3 regions of the Pseudomonas sp. Eth.TT006 genome follow, and region 1 is predicted to be linked to each of the others. Evidence: predicted binding sites of a transcription regulator. Region 1 holds the regulator's gene; each other region holds the start of a gene.
The links. Region 1 encodes sigma-54, which starts transcription at its own class of promoters, with help from an activator protein. Its sites were predicted from a motif close to ANTGGCATNNANNTTGCTNT; they were not measured.

Region 1 (7,723 bases):
GCGGTCGGTCATGGTCTGGAAGGCGACTTCAACCGCAAGGGCAGCTCGGCCTACAGCGGGCGCATGGGCGAAATGGTTGCGTCCAAGCTGTGCACCATCGTCGATGACGGCACCCTGAGCGGCCGCCGCGGCTCGCTGAGCGTCGACGACGAAGGCACCCCGACCGAGTGCACCACGCTGATCGAGAACGGCGTGCTCAAGGGTTACATGCAGGACAAGCTCAATGCGCGCCTGATGGGCGTGGCTCGCACCGGCAACGGTCGTCGCGAATCCTACGCGCATCTGCCGATGCCGCGCATGACCAACACCTACATGCTCGGCGGCGAAAGCGATCCGGCGGAAATCATTGCTTCGGTGAAGAAAGGCATCTACTGCGCCAACCTCGGCGGCGGTCAGGTCGACATCACCAGTGGCAAATTCGTGTTCTCCACCAGCGAGGCGTACCTGATCGAAGACGGCAAGATCACCGCGCCGGTCAAGGGCGCGACGTTGATCGGCAACGGCCCCGAGGCGATGAGCCGGGTGTCGATGGTCGGTAACGATCTGGCGCTGGACAGCGGTGTGGGCACATGCGGCAAGGACGGGCAGTCGGTACCGGTGGGCGTCGGTCAGCCGACGCTGAAGATCGATGCGATCACCGTGGGTGGCACGGGCGCATAAGGATGCAAACATCTCCTGTAGGAGCTGCCGCAGGCTGCGATCTTTGCTTTTTCAAGATCAAAAGATCGCAGCCTGCGGCAGCTCCTACAGAGATGCGTATCAACGCAGGCCGCGTTGGGTATCGTCCAGCTCGCGGATGTATTTGAAGATCTTGCGGCTGGAAGCCGGAGGTTTGTTGTGCGCAACCTCATGCTGAGCCTGACGGATCAGGGAACGCAGTTGCTGGCGATCGGCGTCCGGGTACTCGACGACGAATTTCTCCAGCACAGCATCGTCACCGGCGATCAGGCGGTCACGCCAGCGTTCGAGGTTGTGGAAACGCTCGTTGTACTGACGGGTGGAGGCATCGAGTTGATCGAGCAGGACCAGAATCGCGTCAGTGTCCTGATCGCGCATCAGTTTGCCGATGAACTGCAGGTGCCGTTTACGCGCGATGTTCGCGGTGTGCTTGGGCGCATCGGCCAAGGCCCGGCGCAAAGCGTCGGTCAATGGCAGTTTTGCCTGCAAGTCGGGCTTGAGTGTTGTAAGGCGCTCGCCAAGGTCAACCAGCGCATGCAACTCGCGTTTGACCTGAGATTTGCTTTTTTCTCCCGTATCGAGGGAGTCGTCGTAAGAATCAACCATGGTGGCAGTCCGCAAAGAAACGCCGCCATGATAACCAGTCGGGGGCCGCTTGTCCGGCCCGGTCGCTCGATGACCCCAGCCGAAAGCAGAATTTGAGTGGAGATGAGCATGAGTGCAGTTCAAAGCGTCGGCCCGCAGGCATTGCCGGCACTGCAGGAACAGGTCGAGCAGATCATCGCCGAAGCCAGGCGTCAGGGCGCCAGTGCCTGCGAAGTCGCGGTGTCGCTGGAGCAGGGGTTGTCGACGTCGGTGCGCCAGCGCGAAGTCGAAACGGTCGAATTCAATCGCGATCAGGGCTTTGGCATCACTTTGTATGTTGGCCAGCGCAAAGGCTCGGCTAGCACCTCCGCCACCGGTCCTGATGCGATTCGCGAAACCGTTGCCGCCGCATTGGCGATCGCCAAACATACCTCCGAAGACGAAGCCTCGGGTTTGGCCGATGCCGCGCTGATGGCTCGGGATATTCAGGATTTCGACCTGTTCCACGAATGGGACATCACCCCGGAGCAGGCCATCGAGAAGGCCTTGCTCTGTGAGGCGGCCGCGTTCGACGCCGATGCGCGGATCAAGAATGCCGACGGTACGACGTTGAGCACCCATCAGGGCTGCCGCGTGTATGGCAACAGTCATGGTTTCATCGGCGGTTATGCGTCGACCCGGCACAGCTTGAGCTGCGTGATGATCGCCGAGGCCGACGGCCAGATGCAGCGCGATTACTGGTATGACGTCAATCGCCAGGGCAGTCTGCTGGCGGACCCGGTGAGCATCGGCCAGCGTGCTGCGCAACGGGCGGCGAGCCGTCTGGGCGCGCGTCCGGTGCCGACCTGCGAAGTCCCTGTGCTGTTTTCTGCCGAGCTGGCGGGTGGATTGTTCGGCAGCTTCCTGTCGGCGGTGTCGGGCGGCAGTCTGTACCGCAAATCGTCGTTCCTCGAAGGCACTTTGGGCCAGATGCTATTCCCGGAATGGCTGACCATCGATGAACGCCCGCACTTGATGCGCGCCATGGGCAGTGCGTCCTACGACGGGGATGGCCTGGCCACGTACGCCAAGCCGTTCGTCGAAAAAGGCGAATTGGTGTCGTACATTCTCGGCACCTACTCCGGGCGCAAGCTCGGTATGCCGAGCACCGCCAACGCCGGCGGCGTGCATAACCTGTTCGTCACCCACGGTGATGAGGACCAGGCAGGGCTGCTCAAGCGCATGGGCCGTGGCTTGTTGGTTACGGAGTTGATGGGGCATGGCCTGAACATGGTCACCGGCGATTATTCGCGCGGAGCGGCGGGTTTCTGGGTCGAGAACGGTGAAATCCAGTTCGCGGTGCAGGAAGTGACCATCGCCGGCAATATGCGCGACATGTTCAAGCAAATCGTTGCGGTCGGTAATGACCTGGAACTGCGCAGCAACATTCGCACAGGCTCGGTGCTGATCGAGCGGATGACTGTCGCAGGTAGTTAAGCCCAAGCGGCCACAAAAAAAGACGCGCCACCCAGCCGGGTTGCGCGCCTTTTTTATGCCTGCTCTGTAGGAGCTGCCGAAGGCTGCGATCTTTTGACCCTGGCTGTCAGCCACCTTCATCGAAATAGTTGTTGATCAACTTCACCAAAGCGTCCAGCGCTTCCTGTTCCTGATGGCCTTCGGTGCTCAGATAGATCTTCGTGCCCTTGCCGGCGGCCAGCATCATCATCGCCATGATGCTTTTGCCGTCCACCGTGGTCTCCGGCGTACGCCCTACCCTGATCGTGCAATCCGGGAACTGGCCCGCCACGCCAACGAACTTGGCCGACGCACGGGCATGCAAGCCCAGTTTGTTGATGATTTCGATTTCCAGAGCAGGCATCGCGGTGTGAATCCTTTAAGTGAGGTCGCGGTGGCGAACCTGGACGTTCTTCAGGGTTTTCTGCAGGGCCTGACCCAGGCGTTCGGTCAGGTAAACGGAGCGGTGGTGCCCGCCGGTGCAGCCGATGGCAATGGTGACATAGGCGCGGTTGCTCGCGGCGAAGCGCGGCAGCCATTTATTCAGATAGCCGAAGATGTCCTGATACATCTCTTCAACTTCCGGTTGCGCCGCCAGGTACTCGGCAACCGGCGCATCCAGACCGGATTGCGCGCGCAGTTCCGGCTTCCAGTAGGGGTTGGGCAGGCAACGGACGTCGAACACCAGGTCGGCATCCACCGGCATGCCACGCTTGAAGCCGAACGACTCGACCAGAAAGGCCGTGCCCGGCTCCGGCTGATTCAGCAGGCGTAGCTTGATGGTGTCACGCAACTGGTACAGGTTCAGGTTAGTGGTGTTGACCTTGAGGTCGGCCAGGTCGGCGATCGGGCCGAGCAGGGCGGTTTCGTCTTGAATGGCTTCGGCCAGCGAGCGGTTGGCGGTGCTTAACGGGTGGCGTCGACGGGTTTCCGAGAAGCGCTTGAGCAGGGTTTCGTCATCCGCATCCAGATAGAGCACGTCGCACTGGATGTGGCGGCCGCGCACTTCTTCCAATAGCTCGGGGAAGCGCGACAGATGGCTCGGCAGGTTGCGCGCATCGATCGAAACGGCGACCAGCGGCTGGGCCAGTTCAGTGTGGACCAAGGCGCGTTCGGCCAGCTCCGGCAACAGGCCGGCAGGCAGGTTGTCGATGCAGTAGTAACCACTGTCCTCAAGGACATCCAGTGCCGTACTTTTACCTGAGCCGGATCGGCCACTGACGATGATCAAACGCATGATTACTGCCCGTTTTGCTCGTCCACTACAACCTGGTACAAGGCTTCGTTGCTCGAAGCACTGCGCAATTTATCGCGCACATCCTTGCGATCCAGCATGCTGGCGATCTGGCGCAGCAACTCCAGGTGCGCATCGGTCGCGGCTTCCGGGACCAGCAATACAAACAGCAGGTCAACGGGAGCGCCGTCGATGGCGTCGAAATCGATAGGGGCTTCAAGGTGCATCAGCGCGCTGATGGGCGACTGGCAACCCTTGAGGCGACAGTGGGGAATGGCGATGCCGTTGCCGAAACCGGTGGAGCCGAGTTTCTCACGGGCGATCAGCGCTTCGAAGACATCCTGCATCTCCAGATCCGGCACTTCGCGGGCGATCAGGTTGGCAATCTGTTCGAGGGCTTTCTTTTTACTGCCGCCCGGCACGTTCACCAAGGAACGGCCGGGGGTCAGGATACTTTCAAGTCGAATCATGGGTTGGGGGTGTTAACGACCGGTTGCGCCCTGGAGGAGGCTCTGGGTCTTTTCCTTATGCTTTTTGAGTTGGCGATCCAGCTTGTCGGTCAATGAGTCGATCGCAGCGTACATGTCGGTATCTTCTGCGTTGGCGACCACTTCGCTGCCGGGTATATGCAAGGTGGCTTCAATTTTCTGCTTGAGCTTTTCGACACACATCGTGACCTGCACGTTGGTGATCTTGTCGAAATGGCGCTCCAGTCGCTGGAGTTTTTCCTCGATGTAGGAACGCAGAGGTGGGGTCACTTCCAGTTGGTGTCCACTGATGTTGACTTGCATACAGCTTCTCCTTCGTTGCCAGTGCATAAAGCGGCAGGCCGGATAGCCTGCCACTGGAACGCTGTAACGTGGCTTACATCAACCGCTTGCGTTCGCTCGAAGGCGCGATCCCGAGGGATTCGCGGTACTTGGCGACGGTGCGGCGAGCCACCTGAATGCCTTGTGCCTCCAGTAAACCAGCGATCTTGCTGTCGCTCAATGGCTTTTTCTGATTTTCCGCCGCCACCAGTTTTTTGATGATCGCGCGGATCGCCGTGGACGAGCATTCGCCGCCTTCGGAGGTGCTGACGTGGCTGGAGAAAAAGTATTTCAGTTCATAAATACCGCGCGGGGTATGCATGAATTTCTGCGTGGTGACCCGGGAAATCGTCGACTCGTGCATGCCGACCGCTTCGGCGATGTCGTGCAGGACCAGCGGTTTCATCGCTTCGTCACCGTACTCCAGGAAGCCGCGCTGGTGCTCGACGATCTGGGTGGCGACTTTCATCAGTGTTTCGTTGCGGCTTTGCAGGCTCTTGATGAACCAGCGCGCCTCCTGCAGCTGATTGCGCATGAAGGTGTTGTCGGCGCTGGTGTCGGCGCGGCGCACGAAGCCGGCGTACTGGGCGTTGACCCGCAGGCGTGGCACCGATTCCTGGTTCAACTCGACCAGCCAGCGCTCGTTGTCCTTGCGCACGATGACGTCAGGCACGACGTATTCGGCTTCGCTCGACTCGATCTGTGAACCGGGGCGTGGATTGAGGCTCTGCACCAGTTCGATGACCTGGCGCAGTTCATCTTCCTTGAGCTTCATGCGCCGCATCAGCTGGCTGTAGTCGCGGCTGCCGAGCAGGTCGATGTAATCGCTGACCAGACGCTTGGCCTCGTTCAGCCAAGGGGTCTTGACCGGCAATTGACGCAGCTGCAGCAGCAGGCATTCGCCGAGGTTGCGCGCGCCGATGCCGGCCGGTTCGAATTGCTGGATGCGGTGCAGGACGGCCTCGATCTCGTCCAGCTCGATGTCGAGCTCCGGATCAAAGGCGTCGAGAATTTCTTCGAGGGTTTCGTCGAGGTAGCCCTGATTGTTGATGCAATCGATCAGGGTCACGGCGATCAGGCGATCGGTGTCAGACATCGGCGCCAGGTTCAGTTGCCACAGCAGATGGCTTTGCAGGCTTTCCCCGGCGGAGGTGCGGGTGGTGAAGTCCCACTCGTCGTCATCGCTGCTGGGCAGGCTACTGGCGCTGGTCTGGTAGACGTCTTCCCAGGCGGTATCGACGGGCAACTCGTTGGGGATGCGCTCGTTCCATTCACCATCTTCCAGGTTATCCACCGTAGGCGCGGCAGTTTCCTGATAGGACGGTTCCTGAATCTCGGTATTGGGTTTTTGCTCGGCGTTGTCGGCCAGAGGATCGGAATTGTCGAAGTCGTCGCCGTCTTCCTGGCGTTCGAGCATCGGATTGGATTCCAGGGCCTCCTGGATTTCCTGTTGCAGGTCCAGTGTGGACAATTGGAGCAGGCGGATGGCCTGTTGCAGCTGCGGTGTCATCGTCAGCTGCTGGCCCATTCTCAAGACTAGCGATGGTTTCATGGCAGGGGCTTAACACCTTATTCGCCGGCGCGCATGCGCCATCCACTACAGGGCGCCGGAGCGCCAAACTTAAGCAAATTATATGCCTGAAACTGTCGTGTTTGCCTAGAGCGCCGTAACAATAAAAGCGTAAAAAACAGCTTCAGCATGACAGCGCCCGCAGGGCAGGCCGAATGCGCTCTGGGTTCAGAGACGGAACTCGTGGCCCAGATACACTTCCTTCACCAGATCGTTGGCAAGGATGGTCGCAGCATCACCTTCGGCGATCAATTGACCGTCGTTGACGATGTACGCGGTTTCACAGATATCCAGCGTCTCACGAACGTTGTGGTCGGTGATCAGTACACCGATGCCCTTGGCCTTGAGGTGGTGGATGATCTGCTTGATGTCGCCGACCGAGATCGGGTCGACACCGGCGAACGGTTCGTCGAGCAGGATGAATTTCGGTGCGGTGGCCAGGGCGCGAGCGATTTCCACCCGGCGGCGCTCACCACCAGACAGGCTCATGCCCAGGTTGTCGCGGATGTGGCTGATGTGGAATTCCTGCAGCAGGCTTTCCAGTTCCTTGCGACGACCGGCCTTGTCGAGTTCCGCGCGGGTCTCGAGGATGGCCATGATGTTGTCGGCCACCGACAGTTTGCGGAAGATCGACGCTTCTTGCGGCAGATAGCCGATCCCGGCCTTGGCGCGGCCGTGCATCGGCTGGTGGCTGACGTCCAGGTCGTCGATCAGTACGCGGCCCTGATCGGCCTGCACCAGACCGACGATCATATAGAAGCAGGTGGTCTTGCCGGCGCCGTTCGGGCCAAGCAGGCCGACGATCTGGCCGCTGTCGATCGACAGGCTGACGTCACGCACGACCTGGCGGCTTTTATAGGCCTTGGCCAGGTGCTGGGCTTTCAGGGTTGCCATTACTGAGGATTCCCTTCGGTTTTCTTCTTCGGCTGGATCACCATGTCGATACGCGGACGCGCTTCGGTGACCTTGCTGCCGGTGGCGCGACCGGCGCTCGCCAGTTTCTTCACCGTGTCATAGACGATTTTCTCGCCCTGAGTGGTGTTGTTGTCCTTGTCGACAACCTTGGCCTTGTCGATCAGCACGACGCGGTTTTGTGCGGCGTGGTACTGGATCGTCACGCCCCAGCCCTGTACTGGCTTGGTGTCACCCTGGGTCTGCAACTGCTCGAAGTAAGCCAGGTTGCCGACCGAGGTCACGACATCAATGTCGCCGGTCGGGGTGCGGGTGATGGTCACCGTGTTGCCTTTAACGATCATCGAGCCCTGAGTGATGATCACGTCGCCCTTATAAGTGGCAACGCCATTCTTGTCGTCCAGCTGGGCGTCGTCGGCCTGAATGCGGATAGGTTGCTGC
Region 2 (7,723 bases), on a different contig from region 1:
CCATTGCGAGGCCAGCGGCAGGGCCACGGCAAACGAGGCGCCGGCCATGCCGAGGAACAGCCCGAGTATCAGCGCTTGTTCATAGCTGTGGATGCCCAGTTTCCAGGCACCGAACAGTGCACAGATGACGATCACCTGACCGATCAGCCCGGCGGTTTTTGGCGACAGCCGATCCGCCAGCATGCCCATCACAAAGCGCAGCACTGCACCGGCCAGAATCGGCGTCGCCACCACCAGGCCGCGCTGTTGCGTGGTCAGGTGCAGGTCGGCGGCGATTTGCACGGCCAACGGGCCGAGCAGGTACCAGACCATGAAGCTCAGGTCGAAATACAGAAACGCTGCGAACAGGGTCGGGGTATGGCCGGATTTCCAGAAGCTTGAATTCATCGCGCACCTCGGCTGAAAAGAGTCTCGAAAGGAGTCACAGCAGGTGGCGCGCCGCCACGGCCGCACCACCGGCCCCGGGCTGTGGGGCCAAAACGCAAAAACGCCGCTACCGGTTCGCCGATGGGGCGAGCGGGTGAGCGACGTCTTTGTCGTAGGTGGGGCAACCGCCGTTGGTTACCTGTGGGTTTTACTTAGCGAGATTTGTGCCAACCGGTGAAAGATCAAAAGCCCCTCACCCTAACCCTCTCCCGGAGGGAGAGGGGACTGACCGAGGTGTCTGGCGTTAAACATCGACCTGAGAAACCGAGTCGATTATGGATTCACAGCAGAAATCACAGGTCAGCGTATTTCCCGAGCATCCCCCAATCAGTCCCCTCTCGCGGAGGGTGAGGGACTGACCGAGGTGTCTGGCGTTAAACATCGACCTGAGAAACCGAGTCGATTATGGATTCACAGCAGAAATTGCAGGTCGGCGTATTTCCTGAGCATCACCCAATCACTCCCCTCTCCCGGAGGGAGAGGGGACTCACCGAGGTATCTGGCGTTAGACATCGACCTGAGAGACCGAGTCGATTATGGATTCACAGCAGAAATCGCAGGTCGGCGTATTTCTCGAGCATCCCCCAATCAGTCCCCTCTCCCTCCGGGAGAGGGCTAGGGTGAGGGGCTTTTCAGCGGTGAGAATGCCTCAGCCCAGCAGCTCGCTCATCGCGATGATCTGCTCCGCCACTTGAATCAGCTTCTGCTGGCGGCTCATGGCCTGGCGGCGCATCAGGGTGTAGGCCTCGTCTTCGTTGCAGTCTTTCATTTTCATCAGCAGCCCTTTGGCCAGTTCGATGCGCTTGCGCTCGGCCAGTTGCTGGTCGCGGGCCTGCAATTGCGCGCGCAGGGCCTGATCGCTTTCGAAGCGGGCCATCGCCACATCCAGAATCGGCTGCAGGCGCTGGGCGTGAATGCCTTCGACGATGTAGGCGCTGACCCCGGATTTGATCGCCTGGCGCATCACCCCCGGGTCATGTTCGTCGGTAAACATCACGATCGGCCGCGGCTGGTCGCGGCTGACCAGCACCACTTGCTCCATGACATCACGCCCCGGTGACTCGGTATCGATCAGGATCACGTCCGGGCGCACCGTTTCGACGCGGGCCGGCAGGTCGATGGTCAGACCGGATTCATCGATGACCTCGAAACCGGCCTCGGTCAATGCGGCCTTCAGACGCCCGACCTTTTTCGCGGTGTCGTTGATCAGCAGAATACGCAACATATTGGCGATCTCCTGTCAGCGGCGGGCGAGAAGGGCAGTGGCATCGCTCAGAGCGTGCAGCCTGAAACTGCGGGCGTACGCCGCTGGATCGCTGCCGTCCCAGATTTTGCCGTCGAGCAACTGACTGCTGCGCATTTCCTTACCCCAGGCCGCGACGCCCACGGCGGTGGCGGCTTCACGGTAGATACCCAGCTGCTGCACCTGCCGCGCCACGGCGAGGTAGTCAGGGTCCTCGCGCAACAGGCCCCAGCGGCGGAACTGGGTCATGAACCACATGCCGTCGGACAGGTACGGCAGATTCACCTCGCCATTGCCGTGAAAGCGCAAGGCGTGCGGGTCCTGCCAGCGGTTGCCCAGACCGTCGGCGTAATCGCCGAGAAAACGCGGCTCGATGCATGACAGCGGGGCGTCGAGGTATTCCGCGGCGCTCAGCAGTTGCGCGGTGCTGCGGCGGTTTTCCGGGCTTTGTTCGATGAAGCGGCTGGCCTCGAGAATCGCCATCACCAGCGCGCGCGCGGTGTTCGGGTATTGCTCGACGAACGCGCGAGTGCAGCCGAGGACTTTTTCCGGGTGATCGGGCCAGATGGTCTGGCTGGTGGCCAGGGTGAAGCCCAGATCCTGCTGCACGGCGCTGGCCGCCCACGGCTCACCGACGCAGAAACCATCGATGCGCCCGGCTTGCAGGTGCGCGACCATTTGTGGCGGCGGCACCACCACGCTGTCGACGTCCTGCAACGGATGGATGCCCTGACTCGCCAGCCAGTAATACAGCCACATCGTATGGGTGCCGGTGGGGAAGGTCTGGGCAAAGGTCAGTTTTGCGCGGCTTTGGTGCGCATGCCGGTCCAGCGCTTCAGGACTGGTCACGCCCAGTTGCTGCAAGCCGTGGGACAGGTTGAGGCTCTGGCCGTTCTGGTTCAGCCCCATCAGCACCGCCATGTCACACGGGGCGACGCCGCCGATGCCCAAGTGCACCGCGTAAATCATTCCGTACAGGCTGTGGGCAACGTCGAGTTCGCCGCTAACCAGCTTGTCGCGCAGGGTCGCCCAGGATGCCTGGCGCTTGAGGTTGATCGTCAGCCCGTAAGGTTGGGCAAAGCCTTGCGTGGCGGCGACCACCACTGAGGCGCAATCGCTGAGGGCCATGAACCCCAGGTCGATCACGGTTTTTTCCGGGGCATCGCTGCCGTTGACCCAGGCCAGTGGCCCGACGGATGAATCGCTCATATAAAAGCACCTTGCAAAAAAAAGCGCCGTCCCAGGCTTTGCCCGAGCAAACCTGAGGACGACGCCATTGTCCGTGCCCGCACGCCGCCATTGGCCTGTGGACTGATGAGCGGGAAGGTGCAAGGCATATGCCAGTCGCGTTGATTTACCTGTGTGCCTCGCGCCGGGGGAGGTTGCCCGGCTATAATCGCCGCCTCTTTTCGCCGCTCGAGTCATCGCCGCCCATGTACACCCTGGCCCGTCAGCTGTTGTTCAAACTTTCCCCGGAAACTTCCCACGATCTGTCGCTGGATCTGATCGGCGCGGGTGGGCGTTTGGGCCTCAACGGCATGCTGTGCAAGAAGCCGGCGAACGTACCGGTGACGGTCATGGGCCTGGACTTCCCGAATCCGGTGGGGCTGGCGGCCGGTCTGGACAAGAACGGCGCGGCCATCGACGGCTTCGCGCAACTGGGTTTCGGTTTTGTCGAAATCGGCACCGTGACCCCGCGCCCGCAGCCGGGCAACCCGAAACCACGGATCTTCCGCCTGCCGGAAGCCGAGGCGATCATCAATCGCATGGGCTTCAACAACCTCGGCGTGGACAACCTGCTGGCGCGGGTCGCCGCCGCCAAGTACCAGGGCGTGCTGGGGATCAACATCGGCAAGAACTTCGACACCCCGGTCGAGCGCGCGGTGGATGACTACCTGATCTGCCTGGACAAGGTCTACGCCCACGCCAGCTATGTGACGGTCAACGTCAGCTCGCCGAACACCCCGGGCCTGCGCAGTCTGCAGTTCGGCGACTCGCTCAAGCAGTTGCTGGCAGACCTGGCCACGCGTCGCGCCGAACTGGCTCTGCGTCATGGCAAACACGTGCCGCTGGCAATCAAGATCGCCCCGGACATGACCGACGAAGAAACCGCGCAGGTCGCGCAGGCGTTGATTGAAACCGGGATGGACGCGGTGATCGCCACCAACACCACCCTGAGCCGCGTCGGCGTTGAAGGTATGGAGCATGGCGACGAGGCGGGTGGTCTGTCCGGTGCGCCGGTGCGTGAGAAGAGCACCCATACCGTGAAGGTGCTGGCGGGCGAGCTGGGCGGCAAGTTGCCGATCATTGCCGCGGGCGGGATCACCGAAGGCAAGCATGCGGCCGAGAAGATCCTGGCGGGCGCGAGTCTGGTGCAGATCTATTCCGGTTTCATCTACAAGGGCCCGGCGCTGATCCGTGAGTCGGTAGACGCCATCGCCGCCCTGCGCTGAGTTTACTGAGGATCCTGTGATGAGGGGGCTTGCCCCCGTTGGGTTGCGAAGCAGCCCTCTGCGGTCCATAAGGTAAACCGTTTTGCGGTCTTGACGACTGCTCCGCAGCCGAACGGGGGCAAGCCCCCTCGCCACAGTAGTCCAGTGCTGGCAATTGATTTTTGCTGGCATAAAAAAGGGCTCCTCGAAGGAGCCCCTGGGCCGTAGCCCGCCGTCCGGGAAGGACGTGCATGGTAAGTCGTCAGAAATTCAGATTGTCGTGTTGCAATAAGTGCCCTGTGTCAGCCAACGGCGTGAAGTTCGTTGAGTCTGTGGATTCCCGCAGTGCCGGTCATACCGTCCCAGTTGTCGCCGCGTCCTTCTCGCCAGCCGTTGATCCAGGCTTGACGTACCGACGGTAGAGTAAATGGGCAAAGCTCGCGGGATTTGCCACCAACGCCATATTGATATCCGCGCAAAAATGCTCTTTCCAACGGATCACGCTTAAGTCTTCTCATAGGGTGTTTCCCTCACTTGTTGACTGTGTTCATCGCGTTGACCTCAATCGAGGTCTGGCAGAAAGATTTCTGCCGTTGGGCGGCTCGCTGCCGGCGTGGCGAGCCAAGGTGTTGACGCCGTTGGGACGTCAACCTGTGATCAGTTCTAACCAATGAGTCACAGCGAGGGAATGATCGTTTTGTCATAAGGACGTAACGAAAATAGTGCTACAGCCATAAGTAACTTTGGGTTTCATGCGCGTTTTATGAGCAAACCCCGGTATGATCGGCTCCGCGCTGAATGAAGGGGTTAATCCTTTAGTGAGAATGACCCACGTTTGCGCTTGGTTAATAAGCGACGAAGGGTCGCTTCAAGACTTTTTGTTTCATCAACTTTTTTATCTGTCCCGGCATCTAAGCTCCTTTAACCCGAGCAGCGGGGATGGAACGGCACACCTTCGTGCCACGCGGGCGCTCTTTTAGAAAAGCGCCTGATTGAAAACCGGATCGGCAATGCGTTGCCGGTTCACTAGCCAAAGGCTCTGGAAATACCATGTCCGACCGTTTCGAACTCTTCCTCACTTGCCCTAAAGGTCTTGAAGGCCTGCTTATCGAGGAAGCCGTCGGGCTTGGCCTTGAAGAAGCTCGCGAGCACACCTCCGCCGTGCGTGGCATGGCGACCATGGAAACCGCTTACCGCCTGTGCCTCTGGTCGCGTCTGGCCAACCGCGTGCTGCTGGTGCTCAAGCGCTTTCCGATGAAAGACGCCGAAGACCTGTACCACGGCGTGCTCGATATCGAATGGCAAGATCACATGCTTGCCGACGGCACCCTGGCGGTGGAATTCAGCGGCCATGGCTCGGGCATCGACAACACCCACTTCGGCGCCTTGAAGGTCAAGGACGCCATTGTCGACAAACTGCGCACCCCGCAGGGCGACCGTCCGTCGATCGACAAGCTCAACCCGGACCTGCGCATTCACCTGCGCCTGGATCGCGGCGAAGCGATCCTCTCCCTTGATCTCTCCGGCCACAGCCTGCACCAGCGCGGCTACCGCCTGCAGCAGGGCGCTGCGCCGCTGAAGGAAAACCTCGCGGCAGCGATCCTGATCCGTTCCGGCTGGCCGCGCATCGCAGCCGAAGGCGGCGCGCTGGCTGACCCGATGTGCGGTGTCGGTACGTTCCTGGTCGAGGCCGGCATGATCGCCGCCGACATGGCGCCGAACCTGCGCCGCGAGCAGTGGGGTTTCACCGCGTGGCTGGGGCACGTCCCGGCGCTGTGGAAAAAACTCCATGAAGAAGCCGTCGAGCGTGCCGCTGCCGGTCTGGCCAAGCCACCGCTGTGGATTCGCGGTTACGAAGCCGATCCACGCCTGATTCAACCGGGGCGCAACAACGTCGAGCGCGCCGGGCTGAGCGAGTGGATCAAGATCTATCAGGGCGAAGTCGCGACTTTCGAGCCGCGTCCGGACCAGAACCAGAAAGGTCTGGTGATCTGCAACCCGCCGTACGGTGAGCGTCTGGGTGACGAAGCCAGCCTGCTTTATCTGTATCAGAACCTCGGCGAGCGTCTGCGTCAGGCCTGCCTGAACTGGGAAGCGGCGGTGTTCACCGGTGCGCCGGATCTGGGCAAGCGCATGGGCATTCGCAGCCACAAACAGTATTCGTTCTGGAACGGCGCGCTGCCGTGCAAACTGCTGCTGATCAAGGTGCTGCCGGATCAGTTTGTCACCGGCGAGCGTCGCACCCCGGAACAGCGTCAGGCCGAGCGCGAGCAAGCGGCTTACGACCAGACCCCGGACGAGCCGCAAGAGCGCAAGTTCAACAAGAACGGCAACCCGATCAAGCCCACGCCCGCCCCGGCGCCGGTGATCGAGCAGCCGCGCCTGAGCGAAGGCGGGCAGATGTTTGCCAACCGCCTGCAGAAAAATCTCAAGGCACTGGGCAAGTGGGTCAAGCGCGAGGGCATCGATTGCTACCGCGTCTACGATGCCGACATGCCGGAATATGCGATGGCCATCGACCTGTACCACGACTGGGTGCACGTGCAGGAATACGCGGCGCCGAAGTCGATCGATCCGGAAAAGGCCTCGGCGCGCATGTTCGATGCGCTGGCCGCGATCCCGCAGGCGCTGAATGTCGACAAGAGCCGCGTGGTGGTCAAACGCCGCGAGCGCCAGAGCGGCACCAAGCAGTACGAGCGTCAGGCTGCGCAGGGCAAGTTCAATGAGGTCAGCGAAGGCGGCGTGAAGCTGCTGGTGAACCTCACCGACTACCTCGACACCGGGCTGTTCCTCGACCACCGGCCGATGCGCATGCGCATTCAGAAAGAGGCGGCCGGCAAGCGCTTCCTCAATCTGTTCTGCTACACCGCGACTGCCAGCGTGCACGCGGCCAAGGGCGGTGCGCGCAGCACCACCAGCGTCGACCTGTCGAAAACCTACCTCGACTGGGCGCGTCGCAATCTGTCGCTGAACGGCTTCTCCGACAAGAACCGTCTGGAGCAGGGCGACGTGATGGCGTGGCTGGAAAGTAGTCGCGACGAGTACGACCTGATCTTCATCGATCCGCCGACCTTCTCCAACTCCAAGCGCATGGAAGGCATCTTCGACGTGCAGCGTGACCAGGTGCAGTTGATCGACCTGGCCATGGCGCGTCTGGCACCGGGTGGCGTGCTGTACTTCTCCAACAACTTCCGCAAGTTCCAGTTGGAGGAAAACCTCGCCGAGCGTTACGCGGTCGAGGAAATCAGCGCGCAGACCATTGATCCGGATTTTGCCCGCAACACCAAAATTCACCGCGCCTGGAAAATCACGGCTCGTTGACACTTTGCCGGGTTGGATCCACAGAGCCTTGATTTTTAAAGGCTCTGCGGATCCGCCCGGAGCTAGCCAAATTAATGGCTAATAGCTATAACTCAACTCATGGCCAACGGGGGCTCCCCCGAAACACTGGCGTAGTGAGTTGCCCTTATGTCGTTGCACCCCGTGCGCCCGAAGATTCTGGGTTTTATCAGCGAAGACGTCTCGGCCTGGCTGGTCGCGCTGCTGGTATTGCTCGCCGGCGGGATTCTTACGGGGTTGCTCGCCTGGGCCACCCTCAATCAGATCAACCATCAATTGCGCC
Region 3 (7,723 bases), on a different contig from region 1:
GACCCGGCGCAGCCGTGGCCGCCCCTGTCCGAGGGCAAACACAGCGCGGGGCCGTTCTATCTGGTGTGGACCGATCCGCAGGCTGGCAACATCAGCCCTGAGCAGTGGCCGTTCGAAGTGGCCAGCATCAAGCGCATGGCGCCAGTGGCCGAGCGCTTCCCTGCCCTGTTGCCCGACCCCAAACTGAAAGCCGATGACCCGGTGAACCAGGGTTTTGCGCTGTTCCAGAAAAACTGCCTGGCCTGCCACCGCTTGAACGGTGCGGGCGATGCGCAGTTCGGGCCCGATCTGAACATTCCGTATAACCCGACCGAGTACTTCGGCGCGGATTTCCTCAAGCGCTACATTCGCGATCCGCAGAGTTTGCGCCAGTGGCCGCAGGCGAAGATGCCGGGGTTTTCGACGGAGGTGTTGCCGGAGGGGGATTTGCAGAAGTTGATTGGCTATTTGCAGCACATGGCGGGGCGCAAGGTGAAGCCCTGACATGCTTCCCCAAAATCAACCTGTAGGAGCTGCGGCACGCTGCGATCTTTTGACTTTGATTTTAAAGATCAAGAGCAAAAGATCACAGCGTGCCGCAGCTCCTACAGGGGCGGGGTTTACTGTTGTTGTACGGAGATGACCGGCGTCGGCGAGACCAGCACCTTCGCATGCATCTGCTCGCTGCCGCCGCCCCGGCGCATGCCGCGCACCGGGCAGGCATCCAGGTAATCCAGGCCTACCGCCAGCTTCAGATGGCGCTCCGGTCGCGCCAACTGGTTGGTCACGTCGAAGCTGTACCAGGCGTCATCCAGCCACGCTTCGGCCCAGGCATGACTGGCCAGGTGTTCGGCGTCTTCGCTGTACAGATACCCGGAAACATAGCGCGACGGGATCCCCAGACTGCGCGCGCACGCCAGAAAGGCGTGGGTGTGGTCCTGGCATACCCCGGCGCGGCCGGCGAAGGCTTCGGCGGCGCTGGTGTCGACTTCGGTGGAGCCCGGCGTGTAGGTCATGTGCTGGTTCAAGCCGTGCATCAGGTCGATCAGCGCGGTGCGATCACGGCGTTGTTTGCAGGATTTGTCGGCGAACGCGCGCAACGCATCGTCCGCTTCGGTCAGACGGGTAAAGCGCAGGAACGGCAGCGCCGACTGGCTCTCATGCTCGGCCTCGCGCAATTCGTCGATGTCGACCTGGCCGCGCGCGCCAATGATGATCGCTTCGTGCGGTTCGTCCATGGTCAGCACATGCAGGATGTTGCCGAACGGATCGAGCTGGGCGCGCACCGGGCGCGGCAGATCGAGCTGCCAGCTCAACACGTGCTGGCGCTCGCTGTCGTGCGGGGTCAGGCGCAGATACTGGATGCTCGCCCGCACCTGATCGTCATAGTGATAGGTGGTCTCGTGGCTAATGGAAAGTCTCATGCAGCCTCCAGGTAGGAACTGTGAATGGCATTGCCCAACTGGCGCACCAGCGGGATGAATTCGGTAAGCCAGGCGTGCAGGCCTTCGGCGAGGATTTCGTTGATGCCGGTGTAACGCAGACGCGCGTCCATTTCCGCCGCCAGACGCTGCGCCGGGCGGCCGTTGGCCCCCGGCAGTTGCGCAAGGATCTGGTCGATTTCCTCGGTGCAGGCACGCAACGAACGCGGCACATCGGCGCGTAACAGCAGCAACTCGGCGACATGCCGGGCGCCCGGAGCGTCGCGGTAGATCTCGGTATAGGCCTCGAACGATGACAACGCGCGCAGCAGCGCACTCCACTGGTAATAGGCGTGGGCGGTGCCGTCGCTGACCGCGTCGGCCTGATCGCCGGCCATTTCGTAGCGCGCATCGAGCAGGCGCAGGGTGTTGTCGGCGCGCTCGATGAAGGTACCGAGACGAATGAAGCGGAACGCATCGTTACGCATGATGGTGCCGTAGGACGCGCCACGGAACAGGTGCGAGCGCTCCTTGATCCACTCGCAGAAACGGCTCATGCCGTAGCGGCTGAGGCCCTGCTCGGCGATCCCGCGAATCTCCAGCCACGTCGCGTTGATGTTTTCCCACATGTCGGCGGTGATCCGCCCGCGCACCGCATGCGCACTGGCGCGCGCTGCGCCGAGGCAGCTGTAGATGCTCGCCGGGTTAGCCGCATCGAGGGCGAAAAAGTGCAGCAGGCGTTCGGCATGCAGTTCGCCGTGACGCTCCAGATAATCGTCGAGGGTGCCGGTGATCAACAGCGGCATGGCCAGTTCGTGCAGGCCGTCGCCGCGCCCGTCTTGCGGCATCAGCGACAGCGAATAGCTGACATCGAGCATCCGCGCGAGGTTTTCCGCGCGCTCCAGATAACGCGACATCCAGTACAGATCCGAGGCAGTTCTACTTAACATGGCAAGCTTCCTTCAATCCTCGACCACCCAGGTGTCCTTGGTTCCGCCGCCCTGGGAGGAATTCACCACCAGGGAGCCTTCACGCAAGGCGACACGGGTCAAACCGCCGGGCACGACCCGGGTTTCACGCCCGGACAGCACGAACGGACGCAGGTCGATATGGCGCGGCGCAATGCCGTTTTCGACAAAGGTCGGGCAGGTCGACAGGGACAGCGTCGGCTGCGCGATGTACGCGTGCGGCTTGGCTTTGATGCGCTCGCGGAACGCGTCGATTTCCGCCGTGGTTGCCGCCGGCCCCACGAGCATTCCGTAACCGCCGGAGCCTTGGGTTTCCTTGACCACCAGATCCGGCAGATTGGCCAGTACATGGGACAGTTCCGAAGGATTACGGCACTGCCAGGTCGGCACGTTCTTCAGGATCGGCTCTTCGTCAAGGTAGAAACGGATCATCTCGGTGACGAACGGGTACACCGATTTGTCGTCGGCCACGCCGGTGCCGATGGCATTGGCCAGCACCACGTTGCCCGAGCGGTAGGACGATAACAGCCCCGGCACGCCGAGCATCGAGTCGGGGTTGAACGCCAGCGGGTCGAGGAACGCGTCGTCGAGCCGCCGGTAGATCACGTCCACCGCTTTCGGCCCGTCGGTGGTGCGCATGAACACCTTGTCGTCACGCACGAACAGGTCCGCGCCCTCCACCAGTTCCACCCCCATTTCCCGCGCCAGAAAGGCGTGTTCGAAGAACGCACTGTTGAAGCGCCCCGGCGTCAGCACCACCACGCTCGGGTTGTCGATCGGGCTGGAGCTTTTCAGGGTGTCGAGCAACAGGTTCGGGTAATGGTCGATGGGGGCGATGCGCTGCGCGGCGAACAGTTCGGGGAACAGGCGCATCATCATTTTGCGGTCTTCGAGCATGTAGCTCACGCCGCTCGGGGTACGCAGGTTGTCTTCGAGCACGTAGTAAGTGCCGTCGCCATCGCGCACCAGATCGACGCCGGAGATGTGCGAATAGATATCGCGGTGCAGGTCCAGCCCCTGCATCGCCAACTGGTACTGCTCGTTGGCCAGCACCTGTTCGGCGGGGATGATCCCGGCCTTGATGATGCGCTGCTCGTGATAGAGGTCGGCGAGGAACATGTTCAACGCCTTGACCCGCTGGATGCAGCCGCGCTCGACGATCCGCCACTCGCTGGCGGGAATGCTGCGCGGGATGGTGTCGAAAGGAATCAGGCGCTCGGTGCCCTGCTCGTCCCCATAGAGCGTGAAGGTGATGCCGGCCCGGTGGAACAGCAGATCAGCCTCGCGTCGCCGTTGTGCCAGCAACTCGTCAGGCGTGTCGGCCAGCCAGCGGGCGAACTCCCGGTAATGCGGGCGGACCAGGCCGCCGGCATCGTACATTTCATCAAAATAGGTGCGGATCATGCCGTACTCCTTGTCACCCGGACAAACAGACCTTCGCAAGGCCCGTGCCATCGGCATAAACGCTTTGATTTCAATCGGTTGGATAATCACACCAGCGGCGGCGCACCATTCCTGTGCGACAAATGCCCCAGCCTGATCGCCCCCGCCTCATTGCGACGCAGTGCCGTCGTCTATCACCAGCATAGTCAGAGTTGATTTCACTGCTCGCGCCGGGCTGCGGATAATCGGCGCATCTGCTGACACCTTCAGTCGCTGAAGGCTTCAGCCCAACTGATCCGGACTGCCTACGCAGTCCCCGCAGAGCTTGGCCTTGACCGGTTTTCTCTGCTTACCGCTCTTCCCGTTTGGCCACCCTCTCCGGTGGCTTTTTTTTGTCCGTTTGAAATGTTTTGAAAGCAAAAGCAAAAGATCGCAGCCTCCTGCAGCTCTACACCAATCACTTGTAGGAGCTGCCGAAGGCTGCGATCTTTTGACTTTAAAAAACGAACCCGAGATCAGTTCAGACGATAACGGCTGCGCACCTCCTGCTTCACGCCCCAGCCTTCGATGATGCCGCCCAGCGGCTCGACCACGGCAGAGAAACCCTGCTCGAAGTCACCAATGTCGTCATACGTGGCGTACATCACTTTGCTCAATTCCAGCGACCAGGCGCCATCGTCGCGCGCACTGACCTGGGCATTGATCGACTCACCGCGAAACTTGCCGGCAGCCCTGCGTGCGCCCTCCTCGTCGGGGAAAATCGCGTAGAACTCGATGGGATGGAAGCGGGAAAAATCGAAACCGCCTTCTTTCATGCGGCGCAGAACGGTGCTGCTGATGTCTTCTTGATAGGCTGTGCTCATGAATCGTCCCCCTCGATCGATGGATAGACTTTCCGTATTCCCGCCCCGGGCCTTGCAGGCCAAAGTACAGCGGCAACGTGGTTGCACGCGGGAAGCAAGCATGTAGCTGACAAGACCAGACCTTAGCGATTCATTCGCTGATCTCGCTTGCAGAGTAGCCCCAAGAGAGAGGCGCTGCCAAGGTCTGGTGCGTCGGGTGACAAGAAGAATTTCAGATCGGAGTGATGCTGCGGATCTTGATGCTGTTTTGCGTTTCGAGGCTTTTGACGCCAGCATCGGGGGCGCGCCCTTCCAGATCGTTCAGATCCAGTTTGGCGGCCACGGGCAGGAGCCGTTCCTTGATCAGGCGCGCGGCCTCGTCATCGCTGGGGCGTGCGGTGCACTCGAACACCTCATCAACAATTTCGCCATGATCATCCACGAAAGTGACCTTCCACTTTTGCATCGGTGCCTCCTCGATCAGACCCGCAAATGGGCTTACCTGTATCTCGACAATTTGGCGAGATTGATCGTTCCAAAGGATTGCAGCGGCAAAACATGAAAAAAAAGATACCTCCTGTAGGAGCTGCCGCAGGCTGCGATCTTTTGATCTAAAAAACAAAGTCAAAAGATCGCAGCCTGCGGCAGCTCCTACAGGGGGGTGTGCCGTCAGTCGTTGCTTGGCTTGTTGATCGCCTGCAGCACGTACTGTGGCAGCGCGAACGCGCCGATGTGGATTTCCGGGTTGTAGTAGCGGGTGACGATGCCGCTGCCGATGAAGCGCTGTTGCAGCACTTCACGGCTCAGCTTGCGGTAGGCCGGATTGGTCGAGCCCCAGGCGAAGGTCATCGAACCGCCGATGTAGGTCGGCACGGCCGCCTGGTAGAAGTGCCAGTCGGGGAACAGGCTGCGCAGGCGACCGGCGGTGGTTTTGACTTCGTCGATCTGCATGAACGGCGTGCCGTTCTGGGTCACGAGGATACCGCCCTCGTTCAGGCAGCGATGGCAAGCCTGGTAGAAGTTTTCCGAGAACAGCACTTCCCCCGGGCCGATCGGGTCGGTGGAGTCGGAGATGATCACGTCGAATTTTTCCGTGGTGGTGGCGACGAAACGCATGCCGTCGTCGATCACCAGGTTCAGGCGCGGATCATCGTAGGCACCGGCGGAATGATTCGGCAGGAACTCCTTGCACATGTCGACCACGGTGCCGTCGATCTCGACCATGGTGATGTGCTCGACACCGGCGTGCTTGGTCACTTCGCGCAGCATGCCGCCGTCACCGCCCCCGATGATCAGCACACGCTTGGCGCTACCGTGGGCGAGGATCGGCACGTGGGTGAGCATTTCGTGGTAGATGAATTCGTCGGCTTCGGTGGTCTGGATCACGCCGTCCAGCGCCATCACCCGGCCCATACGCGGGTTCTGGAAGATCACCAGGTGCTGGTGTTCGGTGCGCACTTCGTGCAGCAGTTTTTCCATGCGAAAACGCTGGCCGTAGCCTTCGTAGAGGGTTTCCAGGTATTCGCTGGTCTTGGTGACGGTCATGGTCAAGTGCTCCGATGAATGCGCGGGCGTCAATCGTGGGGACGATTGCCCGGGAAAGGCGCGCATTCTACGTTGCCGAAGATGACAGGTCGAACCTCACTTCATCGGAGGACCACAAACCCTGTAGGAGCTGCCGCAGGCTGCGATCTTTTGATCTTTGTTTTTAAAAAGACAAGATCAAAAGATCGCAGCCTGCGGCAGCTCCTACAGGGAAGATGGGGTTCTTGGGAGCGCGTCAGATCCGCACATTGCCCCGTGGTCCGGCAATCGCCCAGATGATCAGGCCCAGCACCGGCAGGAGGATGATCAGCAGGACCCAGAGGATTTTCATCCCGGTCTCGGCGCTGCTTTTCAGCACGTTGATGATGGCCCAGATGTCGAGGGCGAGGATGATCAGGCCGATCAGACCGTTGAACGTGGAACCCATGGTGTCGCTCCAGAATAGTGGGATGCACTTTTAGGATAGACGGTCGCGCGCAGGGTTCCCTTTTATTGCAATCAGACGTGAACGGCGACCTTCAGCGCTTCCAGCGACGGCGCCGCAGCGATGCCGACTTCGGCGCACAGCTCCAGCACCCGTGGCACGTCGTTGCCGTAGACCAGCACCACTTGCAGCTCATCGTCGAGCAACTGGCTGAAGTTCATCAGCGTATAACCGCCGTGTTCCTTGCTCAGGCTGCTCATCTGCACCTGGATGCGGTTGAGCGCGCTCAGCGCTTCGGTCTTGGCCAGTTGCTTGGGTTTGAGGTTGAACTCGACGCCCGGGCCGAACGACGCGACGATCTGCGCGAACAAGTCAACGTAGGTGTCGGCCTGGAACAGCACGGTCTCCGGCAGGCTGCCGACCACCACCCATTCGCCCAGCGGGATCGGGAAGGTGTCGTCGTAGTTGATATCCGGGTTGGCCGCGAGGAACGCGTCGGCATCGGCATAGGCCTGTGCGGCTTCGTCGGCCACCTTCACGATCTCGTCCTCGCCCATGCAGCCGGAGCTGATTTTGCTGATGAGTTCGACGAGTACGGCTTTCATGGGGGCGGATCCTGTGGGTGGTGAATTTCGAGGGCGCGCAGGATAGCGCAGAAAAGCAAAAGATCGCAGCCTGCGGCAGCTCCTACAGGGAATGAGTGTAGGAGCTGCCGCAGGCTGCGATCTTTTGACCTTATCAGCCCAGCAGTTTTTCCAGCTGCGCTGTGGTATCCACCGCGCCCATGGTTCGCGCCGCGTCCAACGCGGTGATGCCGTTGGCATCCTTGGCTTTGGGGTCGGCGCCTTTGCCGATCAGGTAATCGACGATTTCAACCCGGTTGAACATCGCTGCCATCATCAGCGCGGTACGGCCATCGAAGGACGAGCCTTCGATCTCGGCGCCCGCCTCGACCAGCGCCTTGACCACCGCCAGGTCACCCTTGAACGCCGCGCCGGCAATCGGGCTCTGGCCGTTGCCGTTGCGCATTTCCGGGTCGGCCTTGTGCTTGAGCAGCACCTGCACCGCATCGACGTGGCCGTAGTAACTGGCGAGCATCAGCAAGGTGTCGCCCTTGCTGTTCTTCAGGTTGACCGGCAAACCGGCGCTGATCAGACGATC

Region 2: a site for sigma-54 is predicted at 2,995-3,014, ahead of ACXR0M_RS25095 (CmpA/NrtA family ABC transporter substrate-binding protein). Genes of this name have one in related genera too.
Region 3: a site for sigma-54 is predicted at 3,805-3,824, ahead of ACXR0M_RS26925 (circularly permuted type 2 ATP-grasp protein). Genes of this name have one in related genera too.

The regions. Positions count from the first base shown of each region.
Region 1 is NZ_JBTJEN010000002.1:189,995-197,717, forward strand. Features, by position in the region: gene tldD (metalloprotease TldD) at 1-660, shown strand, start outside; gene yjgA (ribosome biogenesis factor YjgA) at 760-1,284, opposite strand; gene pmbA (metalloprotease PmbA) at 1,393-2,739, shown strand; gene ACXR0M_RS04010 (HPr family phosphocarrier protein) at 2,846-3,121, opposite strand; gene rapZ (RNase adapter RapZ) at 3,137-3,994, opposite strand; gene ptsN (PTS IIA-like nitrogen regulatory protein PtsN) at 3,997-4,461, opposite strand; gene hpf (ribosome hibernation-promoting factor, HPF/YfiA family) at 4,474-4,782, opposite strand; gene ACXR0M_RS04030 (RNA polymerase factor sigma-54) at 4,856-6,352, opposite strand; gene lptB (LPS export ABC transporter ATP-binding protein) at 6,539-7,264, opposite strand; gene lptA (lipopolysaccharide transport periplasmic protein LptA) at 7,264-7,723, opposite strand, start outside.
Region 2 is NZ_JBTJEN010000022.1:15,062-22,784, forward strand. Features, by position in the region: gene ACXR0M_RS25085 (nitrate/nitrite transporter) at 1-387, opposite strand, end outside; gene ACXR0M_RS25090 (ANTAR domain-containing response regulator) at 1,076-1,651, opposite strand; gene ACXR0M_RS25095 (CmpA/NrtA family ABC transporter substrate-binding protein) at 1,667-2,878, opposite strand; gene ACXR0M_RS25100 (quinone-dependent dihydroorotate dehydrogenase) at 3,103-4,122, shown strand; gene rmf (ribosome modulation factor) at 4,404-4,619, opposite strand; gene rlmKL (bifunctional 23S rRNA (guanine(2069)-N(7))-methyltransferase RlmK/23S rRNA (guanine(2445)-N(2))-methyltransferase RlmL) at 5,152-7,422, shown strand; gene ACXR0M_RS25115 (sensor domain-containing diguanylate cyclase) at 7,570-7,723, shown strand, end outside.
Region 3 is NZ_JBTJEN010000031.1:13,114-20,836, forward strand. Features, by position in the region: gene ACXR0M_RS26910 (c-type cytochrome) at 1-483, shown strand, start outside; gene ACXR0M_RS26915 (transglutaminase family protein) at 600-1,403, opposite strand; gene ACXR0M_RS26920 (alpha-E domain-containing protein) at 1,400-2,350, opposite strand; gene ACXR0M_RS26925 (circularly permuted type 2 ATP-grasp protein) at 2,363-3,772, opposite strand; gene ACXR0M_RS26930 (ribonuclease E inhibitor RraB) at 4,267-4,614, opposite strand; gene ACXR0M_RS26935 (hypothetical protein) at 4,826-5,059, opposite strand; gene speE (polyamine aminopropyltransferase) at 5,263-6,138, opposite strand; gene ACXR0M_RS26945 (PLDc N-terminal domain-containing protein) at 6,374-6,565, opposite strand; gene ACXR0M_RS26950 (hypothetical protein) at 6,637-7,167, opposite strand; gene ACXR0M_RS26955 (ankyrin repeat domain-containing protein) at 7,301-7,723, opposite strand, start outside.